Regions from separate parts of the Paenibacillus konkukensis genome, predicted to be linked through region 2. Evidence: riboswitches for the same ligand, from Rfam matches in the RefSeq annotation. Region 2 holds a riboswitch; the other holds the start of a gene.
The links. Region 2 has a riboswitch for cyclic di-GMP ahead of SK3146_RS18530 (PilZ domain-containing protein). Riboswitches for the same ligand answer to the same signal wherever they lie in the genome.
Positions count from the first base shown of each region.

Region 1: it holds a riboswitch for cyclic di-GMP, as region 2 does, so the genes downstream of both, SK3146_RS23350 (LuxR C-terminal-related transcriptional regulator) here and SK3146_RS18530 (PilZ domain-containing protein) in region 2, are expected to answer to the same signal.

Region 1 covers NZ_CP027059.1:5,328,424-5,332,635, forward strand. The annotation lists gene SK3146_RS23340 (MDR family MFS transporter) at 1-700, shown strand, start outside; gene SK3146_RS23345 (PadR family transcriptional regulator) at 874-1,449, shown strand; cyclic di-GMP riboswitch class I at 1,544-1,630, shown strand; gene SK3146_RS23350 (LuxR C-terminal-related transcriptional regulator) at 1,692-2,378, shown strand; gene SK3146_RS23355 (hypothetical protein) at 2,740-3,201, shown strand; gene SK3146_RS23360 (RNA polymerase sigma factor) at 3,851-4,212, shown strand, end outside.
Region 2 covers NZ_CP027059.1:4,304,698-4,308,909, reverse strand. The annotation lists gene tadA (tRNA adenosine(34) deaminase TadA) at 1-322, opposite strand, end outside; gene SK3146_RS18535 (thiol-disulfide oxidoreductase DCC family protein) at 544-924, opposite strand; cyclic di-GMP riboswitch class I at 1,309-1,396, shown strand; gene SK3146_RS18530 (PilZ domain-containing protein) at 1,549-2,013, shown strand; gene ychF (redox-regulated ATPase YchF) at 2,264-3,364, shown strand; gene prfA (peptide chain release factor 1) at 3,407-4,212, shown strand, end outside.

The DNA of each region.
Region 1 (4,212 bases), 1.0 Mb from region 2:
GGTAGCGGCCGTATTTTTGCTGTTGTTCCTCTGGATCGAAAAACGGGCGGAGGAGCCGATGATGCCGTTGTCGATTTTCCGCATCCGCGTATTGAACGTGACAAATGTCAGCGGATTTCTGACGTTCAGCATCACGACGGGCTTGACGATTTACTCGCCAATCTGGATTCAGTCCGTGCTTGGCCATTCCGCGACAAGCTCGGGCCTGATCGTCATGCCGATGTCACTGGCATGGCCGCTCGCTTCCAACATAGCCGGCAGGCTCATGTACCGGATGGGGGTGAAGGCGTCGATTGTGTTCGGTTCTAGTCTGGTGGTGGCCGGCTTCATTTGGCTTGCCGCGCTTCAGATGAACTCTCCTTACGTTTACTGGATTGGTATCCTCGTCGTGATCGGGCTCGGGATGGGCTTTGTCGCGACGCCCTCAACCGTTGTCGTGCAATCCGCAGTCGGCTGGGAAAATCGTGGAGTCGCCAACGCTTCCAGCATGCTATTGCGAGCAATGGGCCAAACGATCGGCATCGCGGTATTCGGCACGATTTACAACCAGCATGTGACAACGCTCGACTCCAAATCGGAGCTGGCTGCCGGAATGCATGCCGTTTTTCTGCTCATGTGCGCCATTGCGATTGCGAACCTGCTCGCCGTGCAGTTCCTGCCGAAGCACCGCGAGCTGATGGCGCACCAGCAGTCGGCTTGACGGGGGCACGAAAGAAAGAAACCGGAATTGGCCACAAACGGATTCGGCCTGGAAAAAGTCGCGACGACCGCGGCTTTTTCTTTTTTCGGGCAAGCATAAGCTATACTATTGTTTACTTATTATATCTTTTCGATATAATTAAAGAAGTTAAACTTATAGGGGAGGCTGTTTGCTTGAACGAATTATTCGTACTCGGCGAATTGATGATTAACCCGATGCATGGCTATTTGTTGCATCAGATCTTGAACGGGGCTATTGGACCTACGCGAAAAATTAGCTGGGGGGTGCTTTATCCGCTCATTCACGGCCTGCTAGCAGACGGGCTGATCGAGCAGGTCCCCGATGAACAACCGGAGGGCGCTCGACAAGGAAGAGGAAAAAAGAAAATAATGTATAGCATTACCGAAGAAGGCAAAATGCGCTTTTCCCGGTTGATGGAAGAGCCGATTCCATACACGCCGGATTACGAGCTGCATTTTTATATTAAATTGAAAAATTTTGATCTGATCAGTAGAGAGCTGCGGTTTTTAATTTTGCACCAGTACAAGGATTACCTGCGGTATGAAATCCGCCATGAGGAAGAACGGATTGAGTATGTGGACAAGGATGAGCGGATACCAGACGGGGAGCAGCAGTATATTCTGATCTTTTTCCGGCATCGGTTAGAAAGGCTCCGTGTTGACGAAGAGTGGGTTTTACAGTTAATCAATAGTCATCGAACGAATGGGGAAGGACTTGAACGGGAGTAAACCTGGAAATGTTAAAGCTAAGCACAGCGGATGCAAGGTTAGCCCCTCATTATGGCTTGTCTCACCCATCTAAATCTGAACTGCGGCAACTAAATATGGAAAACGGCAAAACTGTCGAAAGGCAGTGACGCAAAGCCACGGATCTTCTCACTATTCAAGTGATGACCGCCGGGCTACCCAATTTGCCAAACACGGCCTATGGGGTCGTGTTTTTGTTATTTGCAGAATTGGAGGGGAATAAGATGTCCGAAGCAAAATATCATTCGAAATTGCCTATGATGGCTGGTAAAGGGAATATAAGAGTTGTACTAGTGGATAGCGACCAGGAATGGGGGCGCCGCTTTACAGAATTTCTCAAAACAGCGACGGATATTCATCTCATTAACATTTCCGTCACAAAAGAAGAGGCGGTACGAGCTGGTTTACAGTTGGATGTGGATGTTGTTGTAGTAAATACAACACTGCGGTCACCCGGATACGATGGACTAGATGCATCCAAAGAAATTCTTGCAAAAAAAGATATTCCCATTATTGTCGTGGCCTCAAGTAATGACCCAGAGGTAGTCGTAGAGGCAATGGCAGTCGGAGCGGTTAATTTTATTTGCAAAGCCTATATGCGAGACATCATCATAGCGATTCGCGAAGCATATCATCGTAATCCATCTTTGCACCCGAGAGCTTCGAAGGTGCTTCGCGAAGAAGTCACCCGGTTGAAGCGTCAGGAATTTTGTTGTAAGCTAACCACGACTGAAAAAGAAGTATTGCAATTAATCGCTTTGGGATATTCCCAGTCCAAGACCATTCAGTTGATGGGGATCTCGCCCAATACTATGAAGACACACGTTCGTCATATTAGTAGAAAGCTCGGTACAAAATCAATCAAAGAAGCAGCAATAAAGGCGAGGCGGTTTGGACTAGAGAAACAATAGCACGATGCCTAGTGACGAATTTCGATTTACTTCGACAAGGTTCTGGGTCTTCAGGGTGACTAAAAAATCATCCTGCCGGATGACATCGAAAATTGATAAAATTAGGCATAAGGTGGGATAGGAATTGAACGAAATGGCCCACTATGAAAGGGAGGGATTTACGGAAATAGTAATTAAGGATGATGTGTAGGATAGGTGTCTGTCATGTGAAGAACGGGACAAACTCAATGTGGTTCTTTTTTCTCATTCATGGTTTGGGTTGTCCCCAAAATGATGGATGAAAGGATGATCGGCATGTATCGAAAAGAAATGGAGCGTGAAATATGTCAGTATAGCCGAATAGGAAACGGAGGGGTCACTGATGCTGTTAGTTGAGCAGATAACCCCTTATGAAAAAGTCGAGAATTGGTTGATCGCTTATACGGACTGGAAAGCACGGCTGGAATACGCACAAACAGAGCTTACGCACATTCCTGGATTGACTAAAGCGTTGCATGAAGTAGCGATTTACGGTTGCGGCCAACGCAATGACACGCTGCTTCGCACAGTCATACACCGTTTGGAAATCACTGAATATGAAATACCATTTCTTAAGTCCAGAATCGGACTGATCGAATATGCTTTCTCGGCGCTTACTCCAGAGGAAAGACGATTCATTCAATTGCGCTATCAAGATCAATTGGCGTTTGCAATCGTTATGGATCGTTTGGGACTATCGCGCCGCGCTTTTTTCTATCATCGGAAACGAATATTGCAAAAAATATATCGCAAAATAAAAAGTCGAACAGCATTATTGGAGTATGATCCGTTTGACGAAAAGTAAAAGATCGGTTACCGAAAAAGATGCTACTGTGCATCTTTTTTTGGTGAGCGAATAAATGCACGTTATAAACCTAACCTCTACTATTCGGGCCTCCGTAAATTGCTGATCCCCTGAGAAATTACGCTGATGCACTTTCATTGCACCGAACATGCACCGAACAGGTTCTGTGAATGAACCCTGTATTCCCCAATTCTGCACCCCGTTTGCATTTCTTTCGTGATAAATTGATATTGTGGACAAGTCGGGAACAGTACGTTTTCGTTCAATATCATAAAGTTGAAAGGAGGCTTTTAGTAGTATCCAATTTCTGAGACGACGGGCCATCCGATTTTCGGAGAGCCTGTTTTTTGTTTCGGGCAAAAGCGAACCAAAATCACCTGCAAGTCCTCCCTATTCATTCACTCATAATCAAGCATCAAGCGCCGGTTCTTTTCCTTAACAGGGAAAAGTTCAAGGCGTTTTTTTATTTCATAAGACAACACCAACATAAACAGATGTTGTTGCTTTTCTCACGGTGCTGCCATGTGAGGATGGAGATGATTTTTATGTGCCCCCTGTTGCCGTAATGTCAAACAGCGGTCTTGTTATATGGTTGGTCTCCGGTTATTGACGCGATTATGTTCAGGCTATGCCGTAATGGAGCGTTGGAATGCTCTGCGGCAAAGTCTTTTTTGCTTTTTGGATATTTTTCGCAGACGAGTCAAAGGGAGCGTTGGCTGTCGCTCTCCCCCTCCATTTTGGTTTGCCTACAAACCAAAATGGAGGGACGAATATGAAAAGGATTAATTTGCGGGACATGTATCCCTTTATCAAAACGGATGTATGGATCGACTTAGATGATGAAGTGGCACAAGAAATCCGCCGTTGTGACTTAAATGAAAGCGCATACAAATTGCGCACCTATCGTCATCGCGCTTATTACTCGCTTGATCGGAACGACGGTATAGAACAAGACGTTCTTTTCCTTTCAATTTCCCCGGAGGAATATTACGAGCGTAAGCTTTCCAATGA
Region 2 (4,212 bases):
TCATCAATGTGCCTGCGCAGCCAGCCTTGGGATCGGCGGTGCCGTAGATGACCTGCGGAATCCGGGCTTGGACGATCGCCCCGGCGCACATCGGGCAAGGCTCCAGCGTGACATACAGCCGGCAATCGAGCAGCCGCCAGGCTTGCAGATAATTGCTGGCTTCCTTGATCGCGATAAGCTCGGCATGGGAGAGCGGGTCGCGCGACGTTTCGCGCAGATTATGCCCGCGGCCGATGATTCGATCCTGCCAGACGACGACGGCGCCGATAGGCACTTCGAGCAGCGCTTCGGCCTTGCGGGCTTCTTCAATGGCTGCGTTCATAAATGGAATATGTTCTTGCACACAGGCACCTCTTTTCTACGTTTTACTTATCCACAAAGCCCGCCAAACGAACAAATATTCGATTTGTTAACATGCTGTGGATAACATTGTGGATAACTTCAATATTGTTCACATTCCTCTGTAGAAACTGGGGATATCGCCTGCAATTCCCTTGAAATTTGGTAAAGGTCGTCTCTGTGCCAGAGAGAATAAAGGAATATTCAGCCGATAAATTTGCGCCGGATTTCTTCCGTCGGAACGATACAGCTCTGCTCTCGTCCGGCTATAAGGTAACGGTGTTTGGCGACCCAGCGGTATAGGGCGTCGCGAAGCCGGGACGGGATGAAACTGAAGACTCCGAGCAGCGCCCAGCCGCCGCCCAATCGACGGCATATGCGTAGTACGGCGGAAGAGTGCGTGTAGACGTCTTCGCCGTCAAGCAATACGACGGAGTCCATATCCGCTGCGGAAAGCGCCGCTGAAGGCAGCAGAGAACGAGCCGCTTCGGATTGGAGCGGGGCAAAGCGGAAGCGATCGGCCCGGTCGTGCCGGATGAGAAATTTCACCCATCCGCTGCAAAAGCGGCATTCTCCATCGAACAAAACGATAAGGCGACCTTGCGTGAGGCTTTCCGCTGACGGGCGGATTCGGTTCGTATCCATACGATTCACCTTTTCTGTCATATAGCAATAGTTTTGGGAAGACAAACTGGCTTAGAAGCGGTAGCGTTCGCCTTTGTCCTTGGACTTCAACCTATTAGCGGATTGCGGGTTATCGATTTAAGAAATCAGAGGCGGTGCCCGGCAAGAATCGTCTCGTACCCCAAATGCGTTCTGATCTTATTATACCTGTATGTGTAGAATTCGTTAATCCTAATCGCAGGCAGTTGCCTGAATCAAGGCTGCCCTTGTATAATAAAAGGAATAGGTCTATGTTCCTAATGAGCTGTAGATGCATCGCACTAGAAGCAAATACTGATGTAGTCTGTTCGTCCATAGCAAACCTGCCGAAAGGCAGGGACGCAAAGCTACAGGGTCTAAGGTCCGTTGGGACTATGACAGCCTGGCCGCCGAATAAGGAAGGTATTATAAAGAATGCCCGGTGGTTGAAGGCGGTTTTCCGGAGACGGAGGAGGACGGTCTTTATTTGGGCTGCGATCAGGCTCGCGGACAAGCGCAATGGCGCTGCATCAAACCGATATCATGTGAGCGAAAGGGGGATCTGTCATGTCATTAAAGCCGGCAGCAGCCAAAGCGGGCTACGATTACACCGGAGAGAAGTACAAAAGCCCTGCCGGCATTTTGCTGCACAGCCGGACGGCGGTGGACGAGAACGGTCTTATCCACGCCGTGATCGGAACGGGAAGGCAGCAGCGGCGGGAGCTTGATCCTAAGTTGGCCATCCATCTGATGAATATTAGCGTCAGCGGCATCGGTTTTACCGTGCGGGAAGAGCTGGGGCTTGGAAATGCCGGGCAGATCGAAGTGGAACTGGAGCTTGGATTCGATTTGATCGGAAAGGCGGAGATCGTAAGGCAGGAGATGCTGGGGGAACGCCATTATTACGGCGCCCAATTTATCGACCTAAGCGGGGATAAATCGACTTCTTTGCGGGCGTACATCCTGCGAAAGCAAGTGGAAGCCTACTTCAGCCGCAAGCATGAGAACGCGGAGAAAAGATTGTTTAAATAAATGCTTCAGTCGTATGAAAAGCAGCCGATCCGCCGCCCGAGCGGGTCGGCTGTTTGTTGCATAGGAAAATGCGGACGGAATCAGCCTCGAAGCATCATGTCGCTTTTTCGGAGGAGGGGGTTCGTCTTCTGTTCGTCGCTTGCCAAATAAAATATGGAAAAGCGGCACAAAGGTGACAGAGACCCCATTTTTGCGATATAATAAATATTTAGGGATATTGAATAACGTTAACTAAGGAGTTGTCCTATACATGGCTTTAAAAGCGGGGATTGTGGGCCTGCCGAACGTTGGCAAATCCACTTTGTTTAATGCGATTACGCAAGCGGGCGCAGAGTCGGCGAATTACCCTTTTTGTACGATAGATCCGAATGTCGGTGTGGTAGAGGTTCCCGATGAGCGTCTTGTCAAGCTTACCGAGATCGTCGTTCCCAAGAATGTTGTGCCTACGGCGTTTGAATTCGTAGACATTGCGGGCTTGGTCAAAGGCGCAAGCCGCGGAGAAGGATTGGGCAACAAGTTTCTGGCCCATATCCGTGAAGTGGATGCGATCGTTCATGTGGTCAGATGCTTTCAGGATGAAAATATTACCCATGTCTCCGGGACGGTAAACCCGATCAGCGATATTGAAACGATCAATCTGGAGCTGATTCTGGCCGATGTGGAGTCGGTGGAGAAGCGCATTGACCGTTCCCGCAAAAACATGAAGGGCGGCGACAAAAAATACGCGGCCGAGGTGGAATGTCTGGAGCGGATCAAAGAGGCGCTGTACAACGACAAACCGGCGCGCAGCGTGGAGCTGAGCGACGAGGAGAAGCTGCTGATCCGCGATCTGCACTTGCTGACGATGAAGCCGATGCTGTATGCGGCCAATGTGAGCGAGGAGGAAGTGGCCGCGGCGGACGATAATCCGTTCGTGCAGCAGGTGCGCGAGTACGCAGCCAAGGAAGGCGCGGAAGTCGTGCCAATTAGCGCCAAGGTGGAATCGGAAATCGCCGAGCTGGAGGGCGAAGACAAGGCGATGTTCCTTGAGGAGCTCGGTCTTCAGGAATCGGGCTTGAACCGTCTGATCAAGGCCGCTTACAAGCTGCTCGGTTTGTATACGTATTTTACGGCCGGCGTGCAAGAAGTGCGCGCATGGACGATTCGCAGAGGAACCAAAGCGCCGCAAGCGGCCGGCGTCATTCACACCGACTTCGAGCGCGGGTTTATCCGTGCGGAGGTCGTCAGCTACGACGAGCTGGTGGCTGCCGGATCGATGAATGCGGCCAAGGAGAAGGGGCAGCTTCGGCTGGAAGGAAAAGAATACGTGGTGCAGGACGGAGATGTTATGCACTTCCGTTTTAACGTCTAAACTATATAATAACGGATATACAGGCATAAGGGGTGAATCAACATGTTGGACAGACTGCAATCGCTGGCGGACCGGTACGAGAAATTAAGCGAGCTGTTATGCGATCCGGACGTAACTAGCGATACGAAGAAGCTGCGGGAGTATTCCAAAGAGCAGTCCGATTTGCAGGAAGCTTATGAAGCTTACACGGAATATAAAAGCGTCGTTGAGCAGTATGATGCTGCGCGGGTCATGCAAAACGAGAAGCTGGACGATGAAATGCGCGAGCTTGTCAAAATGGAGCTGGAAGAGTTGACCCAGCGCAAGGAGGAGCTTGAGGAGCGCATTAAAATTTTGATGCTTCCCAAAGACCCTAACGACGATAAGAACGTCATTGTGGAGATTCGCGGCGCGGCGGGCGGAGACGAGGCGGCGTTGTTCGCATCGGACTTGTACCGGATGTACACGAAATACGCGGATATGCAGGGCTGGCGTACCGAGATTATGGATGTCAGCATGAACGATCTGGGCGGATTTAAAGAAATTATTTTTATGGTGAACGGCAAAGGGGCTTACAGCAAGCTGAAATTCGAGAGCGGCGCTCACCGGGTGCAGCGCATTCCGACGACCGAGTCGGGCGGACGCATTCATACGTCGACCTCAACGGTGGCTGTGCTGCCGGAGATGGAGGATATCGATATTGAAATTAACGATAACGATATTCGCGTCGATACGTTCTGCTCCAGCGGCGCCGGCGGACAGTCCGTCAATACGACGAAATCGGCCGTTCGCGTAACCCACGTTCCTACCGGAATCGTGGCGACATGCCAGGACGGGAAATCGCAGAACTCGAATAAAGAAAAGGCGCT